Regions from separate parts of the Paenibacillus sp. FSL H7-0703 genome, predicted to be linked through region 1. Evidence: riboswitches for the same ligand, from Rfam matches in the RefSeq annotation. Region 1 holds a riboswitch; each other region holds the start of a gene.

The links. Region 1 has a riboswitch for cyclic di-AMP ahead of MHB46_RS00700 (3D domain-containing protein). Riboswitches for the same ligand answer to the same signal wherever they lie in the genome.
Region 2: it holds a riboswitch for cyclic di-AMP, as region 1 does, so the genes downstream of both, MHB46_RS07690 (hypothetical protein) here and MHB46_RS00700 (3D domain-containing protein) in region 1, are expected to answer to the same signal.
Region 3: it holds a riboswitch for cyclic di-AMP, as region 1 does, so the genes downstream of both, MHB46_RS19915 (TrkH family potassium uptake protein) here and MHB46_RS00700 (3D domain-containing protein) in region 1, are expected to answer to the same signal.
Region 4: it holds a riboswitch for cyclic di-AMP, as region 1 does, so the genes downstream of both, MHB46_RS13715 (C40 family peptidase) here and MHB46_RS00700 (3D domain-containing protein) in region 1, are expected to answer to the same signal.

Annotation. Positions count from the first base shown of each region.
Region 1 is NZ_JBBOPF010000001.1:153,946-157,214, forward strand. It holds gene MHB46_RS00690 (ABC transporter substrate-binding protein/permease) at 1-278, shown strand, start outside; gene MHB46_RS00695 (amino acid ABC transporter ATP-binding protein) at 265-987, shown strand; cyclic di-AMP (ydaO/yuaA leader) riboswitch at 1,223-1,391, shown strand; gene MHB46_RS00700 (3D domain-containing protein) at 1,398-2,066, shown strand; gene MHB46_RS00705 (polysaccharide deacetylase family protein) at 2,265-3,074, opposite strand.
Region 2 is NZ_JBBOPF010000001.1:1,810,737-1,814,005, reverse strand. It holds tRNA gene MHB46_RS07700 (tRNA-Leu) at 1-44, shown strand, start outside; gene MHB46_RS07695 (glutathione peroxidase) at 190-675, opposite strand; cyclic di-AMP (ydaO/yuaA leader) riboswitch at 1,142-1,314, shown strand; gene MHB46_RS07690 (hypothetical protein) at 1,430-1,825, shown strand; gene MHB46_RS26215 (potassium-transporting ATPase subunit F) at 2,009-2,086, shown strand; gene kdpA (potassium-transporting ATPase subunit KdpA) at 2,238-3,269, shown strand, end outside.
Region 3 is NZ_JBBOPF010000001.1:4,464,646-4,467,914, forward strand. It holds gene MHB46_RS19910 (CPBP family intramembrane glutamic endopeptidase) at 1-676, opposite strand, end outside; cyclic di-AMP (ydaO/yuaA leader) riboswitch at 938-1,090, shown strand; gene MHB46_RS19915 (TrkH family potassium uptake protein) at 1,500-2,840, shown strand; gene MHB46_RS19920 (potassium channel family protein) at 3,033-3,269, shown strand, end outside.
Region 4 is NZ_JBBOPF010000001.1:3,111,432-3,114,700, reverse strand. It holds gene MHB46_RS13725 (4a-hydroxytetrahydrobiopterin dehydratase) at 1-172, shown strand, start outside; gene MHB46_RS13720 (GNAT family N-acetyltransferase) at 251-757, opposite strand; gene MHB46_RS13715 (C40 family peptidase) at 1,063-1,563, opposite strand; cyclic di-AMP (ydaO/yuaA leader) riboswitch at 1,569-1,706, opposite strand; gene MHB46_RS13710 (hypothetical protein) at 1,983-2,810, opposite strand; gene MHB46_RS13705 (M1 family metallopeptidase) at 2,822-3,269, opposite strand, start outside.

The DNA of each region.
Region 1 (3,269 bases):
GCGGTAAAGCTATGCGTCATGTCATTTTGCCGCAAGCGTTTAAATCTATTTTGCCTGCTATCGGTAATGAGTTTATTACGATCATTAAAGAATCATCCATTATTTCGACCATTGGGATGGTGGATATTATGTATCAGGCCCAGGTCATTAAGAACATCACCTACGAAGGATTAAGTCCGTTCGTAATAGCAGCCGCTATTTATTTTGTAATGACATTCAGCTTGTCTAAGCTGCTGGGTTTATGGGAAAGGAAGTTGAGAGCCAGTGATCACCGTTAAACAACTGCGTAAATCGTTCGGTAAGAATGAGATTTTAAAAGGCATTGATATAGATATAGCCAAAGGTGAAGTCGTCGTCATCATCGGTCCCAGTGGTTCGGGGAAGAGTACGTTTTTGCGTTGTATGAATCTGTTGGAACAGCCTACAGACGGGGAGATTTTATTTGAGGGCGAGCCGATTACAGCTCGTGGCCATAATATTAATGTAACCCGGGAGAAGATGGGGATGGTGTTCCAGCATTTTAATCTTTTCCCGCATAAAACAGTGTTGCAGAACCTGACACTTGCCCCAACACAGGTTAGAAGACAGTCAGGGAAGGAAGCGGAAAAAATTTCGCTAGAACTCTTGCGTACCGTAGGGCTTGAGGATAAGAAGAATACCTATCCGAACCAGCTATCCGGAGGACAGAAGCAACGTATTGCGATTGCGCGTGCTTTGGCCATGCAGCCGCACGTAATGCTGTTCGATGAGCCGACTTCTGCATTGGACCCTGAAATGGTTGGAGAGGTTCTGGATGTAATGAAGAAGCTCGCCGAAGGCGGCATGACAATGGTAATCGTGACGCATGAAATGGGTTTTGCCCGCGAGGTGGGCGATCGAATTATCTTTATGGATAACGGTCAAATTGTAGAGCAAGGTACACCAGAGCAGGTATTTGGCACTCCAAGCCATGATCGCACCCGTGATTTTCTTGCCAAAGTATTGTAAGGAAGTGCTGATATAATCTATAAAAAAAGCCCTCCGTTTGACGGAGGGCTTTTTTCCTTTTTGTCACCATTTCCCCATACTTTCGTAACAAATATCGATTTCTTGATGACAAAATTGTAACGAGTATAGTATGATGTTCAAGGTTCCCAACATTTTCATGCGGATAAGGTTACAAAATTGTGATATTATGCAGTAAGCCAAAACTTACCGGGACAGCATGTGGTTATGACAACCGCTGAATGCTGGGCCCAAACTATGGGAAGTGCGGGGGACGTAACAACGGCAGTCATTCCGATACGTCATAAGACGATGTGGAATATGCCTAGGGGTGAATTGCACAAGCATAGGGCTTCTCCTGAGTCCGAATCCGACAGCTAACTTCGCAGGCATAACAGAGGAGGTACATATCTTTGAAACATCTAAAACATATTGGTAAAACGATGAAATTTGCGGTGCTTGCCGCAGCTATTGCAGGGCTGGCACAGACAGCTGGAGTAGCGGATGCTGCTTCGCTTCACACTGCCAAAGAGGGCGATACCTTCTTTTTACTTGCTCAACGTTATGGAGTATCGGTAGACGAGCTAACGAAGGCGAACCCAAACATTGCCTCCAACAATATATATGCAGGTCTGCAAATTAAGGTGCCTGACGAAAAAAGTGTGAAGGCAGCTTCGGATTCGAAGCCGCAGCTTCTTACGGAGAAAGCACCAGCAAATGAGGGGCCAACGATTGAAGCATGGGGTAAAACATTCAACTATAGCAAAATAGTTGACGTTAAGGCTTCTGCGTATTCTGCTGCAGCTGATGAGAATGGTAAATGGGGAGCAGTGGACTACTACGGCAATCCGCTTAAACTAGGTACAATTGCGGTAGACCCGAACGTCATTCCGATGGGCACGAAAGTGCTGGTTACAGGCTATTCCCACCCAGGTTTGCCGGATCATTCTTTTGTAGCTGTCGCTCGCGATCAGGGCAGCGCCATTACAGGAAAACGGATTGATATCTTTATTCCTGGTAACAAATCATTTGTGAACGACTTTGGATTTCAAAATGTGAAGCTGTACGTTATTGATAAATAACATTGTACGTATATAAGTTTAATTAAACATAATATATATTATGTAAACTTAATACCTGTACACTACCGCATATAACTAGGTCGGACTCTTATTAGGTCCTATCCGTAAAAAAAGGCTGTCTTGATGAGCAGAAAACTTCTGCTGGTAAGACAGCCTTTTTACGTTGCTTTAGCTTGTAGCTCAATCATAAACATATTGTTATTTCCGTTCCGAGGTATGGAGTAGCCGGGGGACTGTCACAAATTTGTAGCCCTTAGCTTTTAGAGAGTGAATTAGACCCGGCAGAGCTTGGACAGTGCCTTGCAAGTTGGAACTTTGACCTCCACCTGCGTGCATTAAAATAATAGAGCCAGGCCCGGTAGCTGGGATCACATTGCGCTGAATTTGTGTTTTACTTAGTCCCTTCCAGTCGAGAGAGTCTACATTCCAATTGACAATCATATAGCCATGACGACGTGCCCATTGGATTTGAGGCTCCGTGATTTCACCGTAGGGTGGACGAATCAACTTGGGGCGAAAACCTGCGCTGGCTTGTAAAATACGTTCTGTTTTTATAATCTGGTTGCGAAAGCGTTCTGGTGTGGCCTTCCTAAAATCCGGATGAGTATAGGAATGGTTTCCTATAGCATGGCCTTCACGGATAATACGGCGTATGATCCCCGGATGCTTTTCCGCACGGTGACCGACGATGAAAAAGGTGGCTTTGATGCCATTGGCGTGTAATACGTCCAAAACCTGCGGCGTATACCTAGAATCGGGCACATCATCAAAGGTTAGGGCAATTTGGCGGGTGTGTGGGCCGCACATTTTAAAAATGTCCGCATGTTTTTTACGCAGCATTGCTAATGTAGGAGTAGCACGATCTGTGCTCTGTTGTTGTACAGAAGAAGCAATAGCTGCTTCCTTGGGATGGGGCGTTCCGATGTTGGGAGGCGCATCCGCGTGAACGGGTAAACTTGAAAATGCTAGTAACAGTGCCAAGCATGGCAACACTCCCCTGTACGGCATATGTATCCCCCCTTTCCGTGCAGTGGTACCTAGTGGTGCTCTCGACTATTATGTACCTGTCCTATTAAAAATATGCTGGTAACCAAGTTCGGCTCATAAACGACTGGAAAAAAGTCCACGATGAAACGATTATCAATGAAGATGATGGAGCTAAACGTACATATTCTCTTAAACATGACCGAAAACAGGAGCATT
Region 2 (3,269 bases), 1.7 Mb from region 1:
GTAGTGGGCGTACGCCCGTGGAGGTTCGAGTCCTCTCGACCGCATTATATGCAAGACCTAGTTAAAAAAGCATCCTGACACGATTTACGTGAAGGGATGCTTTTTTTGTTAAGCATTTTTCGTTATATTCTTTAGCCACGGAAGCCACGGTTGCAACAGGTCGTTTATTAACTGTGATAATGAAGAATGTCAGTTTTGCTGCAAAAGCTTCTCTATATCTCCCGCCAGCTTATCTGGAGTGGTTTGCGGTGCATAGCGCTTAAATACGTTACCTTCTCTTGTAATTAAGAATTTAGTAAAATTCCATTTGATCGCTTTGGACCCTAACACCCCCGGAGCTGTTTGGGTCAGGTAGCGAAATAAGGGGTGTGCTTGATCGCCATTGACATCTGTTTTGGCGAACATCGGAAAGGTAACCCCATAATTGATCTGGCAAAACTCGGAAATCTCCTCGCTGGAACCTGGCTCTTGTTTGGCAAACTGATTGCTGGGAAATCCCAAAATCTCGAGCCCCTGTTCATGGTACTGGTCATATAGCTCTTGTAGCGCTTTGTATTGGGGGGTTAACCCACATTTGCTGGCAGTGTTCACGATAAGCAGAACGTTCCCTTCATATGTGGATAACGGAATTTGTTTCCCTTGCAGGGTTTGCGCATCATATTCATAAACGGTCATAGTATCTCTCCTTATTCAATATTCAACAATTAAATTGTAAGCAATTAAAAACAAGGTTGCAAGTCTGGAAAAGCTGTATCAAGCCTTTAGCCGCTGTAAAATCGTATTTTGTTTAAAACAGTAAATCGCACCGCAAATGAAGCGAATTAAGGTGTTTCTTCTTATAAAAGAGGGTTCAATCGGTGTTTAGCTGGTACATATAGCGTATTTTCTTCTCTTTTTACAAAAAATGGCCAAAAACGCTTTACCCTACGCCAATATTGACATGCTTGTCATTTTCAAAAAGGGATGAAAAACAGAGATTGGAGGAGCTGTGAGAAGCATAATTGCATTGTAAGCGTTATTATTAATCTTCTATGCTCTAAAGGCCGATTTATAACCCTGCAGTTGAGCTTTACAGTCTTCCATGCGCGGGTGTATGATTCAAGACGTAATTTCAAATTAACTTGAATGAAGCAACAACGAAATGTCTATAGCGCTGAATTTTGCAGTTGCAAAAGCGGGGGAACCAATCGAGACTGTACGGCTTCGGAAGCCATGTGTCTCATGGGGTGAATTTTCCGGTCAAGTGCCAGAAATAGGGCGACTCTCACGTCCGAATCCGACAGCTAACCTCGTAAGCGTACAGGGAGAGGCAACAAACCGCCGTGTGCAGCCATGGTTTATTTTATCATGGATATGTCAGAAGCCGGAGGAAAGCCTTTTTCCTTCGGCTTCTTTTTGTTGTCTTTTTATACCGGGAGAGGAGCTACTGATGGAAGGTCGGTTAATTATTGTCACTGCACCGAATGAAGCGGGCAGAAGTTTTGTGAAATTGCTTATTTACAAAAAATTGGCGTTTGCAGTTCTGACGAATAGCGCCCAGGAGGAACGACAGCTCAAAAAAATGGGTGTGGAGCACATTGTCCGCATCAATACCATGCAAGCGGGAAAATGGAATTTTCCAAAAAAAGAAATTGGTAGTGTGTATTTGTTCGAGAACAGCTTGAATCTGACTTGCCGTTTCCTACAAATATGTCGACCACTAACATCGGAATCGATCTATGTTATTACACACGGCTGTAATCCACAAGGAATTTATCGGGGATTGGGAGCGGACCATGTGATCTACACATTGAACGGAGAGGTGGGTTTTCTGCTGAACGGATAAGCACTTATAACATAGTTGTTTTATGATTTTATGATGAAATAAGAATGGCGATCTGAAGACCGATACGGAGGGTATAAACATGATGGATATATACATGCTGCTCGTCATGGCTGTGAGTTATGGAGTGATACTGCTGTTTGTACGCTGGTGTGATGCGCAGACCTCTAAAGGAGGACGAAGAGGATGATCGTTATACTCGGGCTTACGGCTATTGTGTTTATGTATTTAATCTACGCACTCCTGAACCCTGAAAAGTTCTAGTCACTGGTAGGGATAGAGCGGGCGGGAACAACAGATCTGAACATTAAAGCATCATAGGTAGCAGGTTTTCGCAAACGTGTGCACACAATTGGTGCTCTGGAAGCAGGTCTGTTGTTCCAAACGCAGGAGCATTTTGAAGGAGGAATAAAGGATGGAGCTGCTTCAAATTGGAATTGTGATCGTTATATTGCTGCTCTTGGTAAAGCCAATGGGTACATATATGTATCATGTATTCTCGAATGAACCCAATCGGACGGATCGGATTTTTGGCAGAACAGAAAAGCTGATTTATAAGGTAGTAGGCTTGAAGAAAGTGGAGAGCATGCGTTGGACTACGTATGTTATGAGTTTCATTGCTACGAACGCCGTGCTTGTGGCAATCAGCTACTTGCTGTTGCGTTTACAGGGAATGCTTCCCGGTAATCCGGCTGGAAACAGTAATATGGAAGCATCACTAGCTTTTAATACGGTAATCAGCTTTATGACGAATACGAATCTCCAACATTATAGCGGAGAAAGCGGGCTTACGTATCTGACACAGATGGCGTTCGTCACGATGATGATGTTCACTTCGGCTGCTTCCGGTTTTGCGGTTGCTGCGGCTTTTATGAGGGGATTGACGCGGCGCGGTGAAGGGATGGGCAATTTCTTTCAAGATTTTATTAAAGCCATTATAAGAATTTTCCTGCCGCTGGCCTTTGTGCTTACGCTGGTGCTGGTTGGATTGAAGGTACCACAGACGCTTCAGCCTACGGCGGATCTTACGACGCTGAGCGGAACACAACAGCAAATTTCTATGGGACCCATTGCTTCTCTGGAGTCCATCAAGCATTTGGGGACAAACGGGGGCGGATATGCGGGAGCTAACTCTGCGCATCCTTTTGAAAATCCAAGTCCTTGGACGAACGTGCTGGAAATTTTGGCAATGTGGGTAATGCCGGCTTCGTTGCCGTATACCTTTGGATTGTTTGCCCGTAATCGTAAGCAGGGCTGGATTATTTTTAGCTCCATGATGGTATTGTTTCTAATTTTTCTATCCATTACGTACGTGTCTGAAAAGACAGGTAATCCGTTAATCCAGACACTGGGTGTGGATGCTTCTCAGGGAAGCATGGAAGGGAAAGAGGTTCGTTTCGGCATTGGACAATCGGCTTTATTCACTGCGGTCACAACAGCGGCAACG
Region 3 (3,269 bases), 4.3 Mb from region 1:
AAGCCAGTGTAAGTACCGAGGCGCCGATTTTTTTATCGTCTACGGTATACTTTAATCCGCCTTCTTGTTCAGTGGTCGCAAGCTTCAAATCCGACGGCTTAAAGCCAAAGCGCTTGACCCATACTGCGGCCGCCTGCTCCTTGGCTTCGAGGGTCATGCCGTCCTCAGCCACACGTACAAGCCTGTTACGTGCTTGTTCATCCGTAGAAATATCAGCCTGTGTGTAATTGGTGCTGGAGGTGATTCGTTTAAAGCTAACGACCTTGCCAGTGGATAAATCCACATGAATTTGCAGCTTACTCTTCGCTGAGGATTCAGGCAGATCGACCCGAAAGGTTTCGTAAGGGTAACTCTTTTTCCATGTACGGTCGTACTGTTGAAGCAGTTTTTCTCTAGATAAATAACCGTACAAATCTGTTTCGGCCTGATAGGTCACGACGGGCTCCTCAGGCTGTGATTCAGTATAGCCCAGCTCGGAGCGGGCGAAGTCCAATGCGTGTATGACCGCTTCTTGTTTGCTGATGACCTTTGCGTTCATTACTGATTCTGGACTCGGATTGCTAAGCGAGGGAATAAGCAATTGAAAGATAAAAAAGCAAATCAGGCCAATCCCGCCCAGCAAGCCTAATTTTTTGAAGTTGGCCGTGAGCACGACCGGTTTCCCGATAGGATTCATGAGTTTCCTCCTTAATCTGTAAATAAGAACATCCATTAAAGATATCATACTGCACAGGTTCCCGCCAACAGACCAGCGATATTCATGAAAATAGAGTGAAAGCACTTTAAAGTTCCAATAAAATTAGATAAGCTGCGATTAAACGATGCCCATTCGCAAAATAAAGCCAATTTCACGTTTTTTCGGCGAAATCGGTTTTGTGATCTGGATATAGAAGGATTATAATCTTGAGGCAATGCCTATAAAATACATAGGTAATGATATACAGTTGAGCCGAATTTCTATGGGAAAACGGGGGAACCATGTTACTGGGGTGAATTTTACAACCGATCCTGCTGGATCGGAAGTGTAAATAGGGCATACTGTGCTGCCCGAATCCGTCAGCTAACCTCGTAGGCTATGAGCAGGAACCAAGTCAGGCACTCGGTTTTCCGGTGTCTTTTTTTGTGCGTATAAAAGTGTTTGGATTGGTTAGACCGCTGCGGGTGCAGATTATTCTTCCGATTGCTGTTATCCCCGGATTTTTTGATTGTATACCCCCTTTAATGGTTAAAATCCGGAGATAAAGGCAAACGCTTCGCTTCTTCAGAACAATTCTGCCCCTTTCGCTACTGCCCGCCAATAGCACAGGGGGCTGAGTAGTGCTTGACATGCATTCTTCCTGTATTCAGGGAATGCTAATTATAGTTAACTAAGGTTTGGAAAAATCAAAAAATTCAGGGGCAACGACGATCGAAAGATCAAATGGAACGCGTAGCGAGCTTACACCGTATTAAATCACTGTTTTTATAGTTTTAAGGATTAGGAGAGAAGTGATGAATAGATGAATCCCAATGCAAGCTGGCTTCGGCTTTCTCCACCGCAGATATTCGTTGCGGGCTTTGCCATTATCATTCTTATAGGTAGTTTATTGTTAATGCTGCCGATCTCCAATACAACAGGAAAGCCACTTGCGTTTATAGACGCTTTGTTTACTGCCGCCTCTGCGACCTGTGTAACCGGGCTTGTCGTAAAGGATACCGGGCTCTTTTTTACCACTTTTGGTCAAGTTGTCATCGTTGCGCTGATCCAGATCGGCGGTCTTGGCTTTATGACCATGGCTACCTTGATTGCACTGGTGTTCAAGCGTCGGATTTCCTTGCGGGAGCGTCTCATTTTGCAGGAAGCGATGAATCAGACTTCTGTAGAGGGAATTGTCGGGTTAATCCGTAAGGTATTACTGTACTCACTAGTTATTGAAGGCGTATGCGCTACGATATTCTCGGTTCGCTGGTCCTTTGATATGCCTGTAGGCAGGGCGATTTATTTTGGAATCTGGCATGCCATCTCCATGTTTAACAATGCTGGTTTTGATTTATTCGGTGAATTTCGCAGCTTGACAGGTTATGTATATGATCCGATTGTTAATTTTACCGCAATGTTTCTAATTATTTCTGGCGGCATTGGTTTTGTAGTGATGTCAGACCTGGCAGAATATCGCAAGCGCAAGAGACTGTCCTTGCACACCAAGGTGGTACTCAGCATGACGGGCGCTATGATTGTAGTCGGCACGCTCGTGATTTTTGTATTTGAGTTTACGAATCCAAAGACTCTTGGCTCGCTTGATTGGGGTGGTAAGCTACTGGGATCTTTATTCCAGTCCGTTACTCCCCGTACCGCAGGTGCCAATACGCTGGACATCGCAGGCTTGCGGCAGGCTACGCAGTTTTTTATCATCATACTCATGTTTATTGGGGCTTCCCCTGGCTCCACTGGAGGCGGGATTAAGACCACAACATTCGCCCTGCTCATTGGAGCAGTGATTTCGATGCTGCGGGGGCGGGAAGATATTGTACTGTTCAAGTACCGACTTGCGCAGGGACGAATTTACAAGGCTTTGACCATTACACTGCTGGGGTTGCTGTTCGTGATCGGGGTGACCATGATTTTGTCGGCAACCGAAGATCATCATTTTCTGATGATCTTGTTTGAGACGGTGTCTGCGTTTGGTACGGTGGGGCTGTCGATGGGGCTTACACCTGATTTAACAGTCATAGGTAAGCTGGTGATTACCCTGACGATGTTTGCAGGTAGACTGGGGCCACTCACGCTAGCTTATGCACTGGGGCCGAAAAAGGGTAAAGAATTATATCGTCATCCGGAAGGCAAAATGATTATAGGATGAATCATTTCATATACATTTCGTTGGTTTAATCATTTCAGGATTTTGCAAAATTCGATACCAGTCGCTCCGAAGTCAAGATATAGACGAACTAAACCATTTCGATCTATATCTTCTTCATTGGAAGTCGCTTATGGGATTTTTGCAAAATCCCCATTTATGAAATTGATTCAGATAAGGAGTTTTCGAGTAGATATGAAAACGCAGCAGTTTGTAGTTATTGGCTTGGGGCGGTTTGGCTCAAGCCTGGCTTTGCAATTGGTGGATATGGGGTGCGAGGTGCTAGGCATTGACCGGAATGAGGATGTTGTGGACAGTATGAGTGAGATGTTGACACATACTGTCGTGGCGGACGCTACCGATGAAGACTCGTTGCGATCACTGGGCATCCGTAATTTCGATTGTGGCATTGTTGCTATTGGTGATGACATT
Region 4 (3,269 bases), 3.0 Mb from region 1:
TGAAGTTGCCGCTATATCTGAAGCATTCAATCATCATCCATTTATTACGATTGATTATAAGACCGTGACTCTGCGTTTGACCTCTTGGGACGACGGCGGTATTATGGCCGTGGATATTAAGGAAGCCCAACAATATAATGAAGCTTTTGAAAAAATGCGCAGCAGTCATTGAGCTTGTAATGATCTGTCGTATGATGATAAAAGCGCCTTCGCTATACAACATCGTGGTTGTATGCCGAAGGCGCTTTTATCATAGAATCTGGGTTGGGTGCTCGGGACGATATACCATACAATAAAATGGTTTTTTGCCATCAGGAGTCTGGCGTTCATAGGTATCTGTAAGCTCAAATCCAGCCGCCTTGTAGGCCCGGATAGCGCGCCCATTCCAAGTGAGCACCTCTAGATCAATTTCATTCTTCGGGTTGCGTCGTTGAGCTTCCTCTGCAATGGCACGGACAAAATCAGAGCCTTTGCCATGTCCGCATCTGTCAGGATGCATTCCAAGACCTAGCCGGGTCACACCGATCATAGGAAAATATTGAGCAAATCCCGTCAGTTTGTTCTCTTTATCCAGTACGGCAACATATTGCTCTTGGCGAAGCGTGGGACTTCCGAATTCGACTTCAAGCGCCTTCATTTGTTCCCAGGGGAGCCAACCGTATATGTTATAAGGTGGATCATAGTGCCACTCACAAATTGCAGCCGCTTGATGCTCGTCCATCGGTACGATCCGATAGTTGGATATTGAGGCCGGCATGTGTTCCATCCTCCTTTTACACAGGTACTTCAATCATTAACAACAGATTGTAGACAAGTTGCAGAGGAATGGCAAGCGTGTTTATTTCATACCTAAGTCGGGTATACATTCAATAAGAAGGAATTACTGCTCATATGCTCCCCCAGCGGTGACGGTAAAACCGACGATGTTCGCTACAATTGAAACCTTTTGAGGTCTCAGTTCGTCAGTAAAGATAATAATTGCTGATGTTGTGGACATAAAAAACCGCAATTCGATTCCGGCCAGAATCAAATTGCGGCTAGGGTTAGCTTGCTGTGCGTTAGTTATTCTACGTTATCGTCATCAGGAATGTCTGAAGCTACAGAATGGTAAGCGTCTGTGCTCATAATTCTTTTTGCACCGACATAGCGGTTAGCGTAATAATTTTCGTTCAGTGAGCTAACTACTACACCACGTGAAGTCGAGGAGTGGGCAAATTTCCCTTCACCTACGAAGATACCTACATGGGAAATGCCTCTTCCTGTGGTGTTGAAGAACACCAGGTCCCCAGGTCTCATTTCATCGCGGGATACAGAAGATCCCATTTTGAATTGTGATCCGGATTGATGCGGAAGTTTAATTCCCAGTTTGTTGTATACGTACATTGTGAAGCCGGAGCAATCGAATCCCTCGAGTGTAGTGCCTCCGCTTCTGTAGTTCGTTCCTTTGGCATCTTGAATGACCTGGTCCATCTTAGAGTCTGCATATGCACTGCCGCCACCGAATGTAAAAGATGTAAAGGCAATGGCAAGACCCATAGCTGCGATCGTTAGCTTCTTCTTCAAAAAAAATATACCCCTTCCAATGCCTGCGAGGTTAGCTTAAGGATTCGGTAGAAGGTTCCCCTATGACCACTCTGTTGCGAGATCAATTCACCCAAACTGGTTCCCCCGCTTCCTAGGTGCCAGGAATTAGGCTTAACTTAAGATGTGCACCTTGGAGAGCAGTATTCACAATAACGTTATTTTTGAGATAAAGGTTACAATAAAGATTACAAAGTTGTTACTATCAGTTCACTGCGATTATTGTAACAAAGACGGCTGGCTTTGGCAAATGTTTCATTGCAAAAAGTTACAAAAAAAATCTGCTCCTAATGTCCCAGGAACAGATCTTGTTAACAGTATTCAGTTATGTGTCGTTTGCGCGAGTATGAATCAAGGTTTTTCGACAGACGGAAATGAAGTAAAAAACATAAAGGCAGGGCTTAGCTTCTACTAGAGATATCGGTATGCCATAGTCTGTACTGCGAACTGATATGCCACAGCCTGACCAGACTAGTAACAAAATGATACGATTGCTGGAGAATGAGCGCCAGCATGCCAGTCCAAATCATCGCCACGGTGCCAAATAGACCGAAGACCAGCAGCACACAAGCACCGAGCAAAAGGGATATACCGACAGCTGGGAGGAGCCGGCGAAAGAAGGCGAGCAGGGACGATAGTATGGCGTGACCACCGACAGTACCCAGTTGCATATACAGGATGCACTGCCGAATGAACCATCCGTATGCCATCCATCCAATGACATAGGGCAATAAATGCAGCAGATAAGAGGAAGATTGAAGTGCTCCTGCTACAATAGGGTAGAGTCTCGGTACTACCCAAAAGGCGGGAAGCAGCAGCAGTCCCAACTCGATGGTGTAATACAACAGCGACGACATGCCATGGCGTTTCATACCCTTGAAAAAGGACAGGCTTTGCGGTTCAGTCGCATCGGTATGCAGACTTTGATATATTCCGGCTCTAATGAAGGGAGTGATCAGTATGCGTAGTACAGTCGCCCCTAGTAGTATCCACAAATACACATGTACTTCCCGGCTGTCCATCAGAGCAATCTGACTCTCCATCCAAAATAAGGTCTGTCCCAGCTCGTTTTGACCCTGATCAGGATAACGGAGCAATAGCGGGATAACGGCAGACTGCACCAGCCGATAGATAAACACCCCCCACAGTAGTCGATACAGAAATAAAATGATAACGATATAGAATCGTATGCGCACCAGCGCCCAGCCCTCTTTTATAACAGTCCGCATCTATAGACACCTCACCATGACAGACTTCCAAGCAGTGTCTCCAACAGCTTGGTTACACTTACACTCCAACGGGTTTGTTGCTTTTCGTCCAATTCGGCTTTTAGGCTATTGTTAATATGCTTGTTCTCCAGTGCAATGGTATATAAGGGATCAAGGGTTACATAGGAAACGGGAGAAGTACTTTTGATCCGAAAAGTTGTGCTTTTGCCCGCGCCGTCCCAAGCCTTGAATATCGTGGTACCATCCTTGAAGGTAAATTGGACAGGGATCTTGGGATAATCCGCCCCTTTTTTGCTGACCGTCACGACTGCTTCATATCCATTCTCCAGCTTGTGGTTTGTGATGTGATCCACTGAAAAGTCCGCCATCTGGCCGTCATATACATACTGTTCAAAATAGTGGCTCCATGAGCGTCCGGTGACTCTCTCCACGATACGTTGAAAATCCATTGAGGACGGA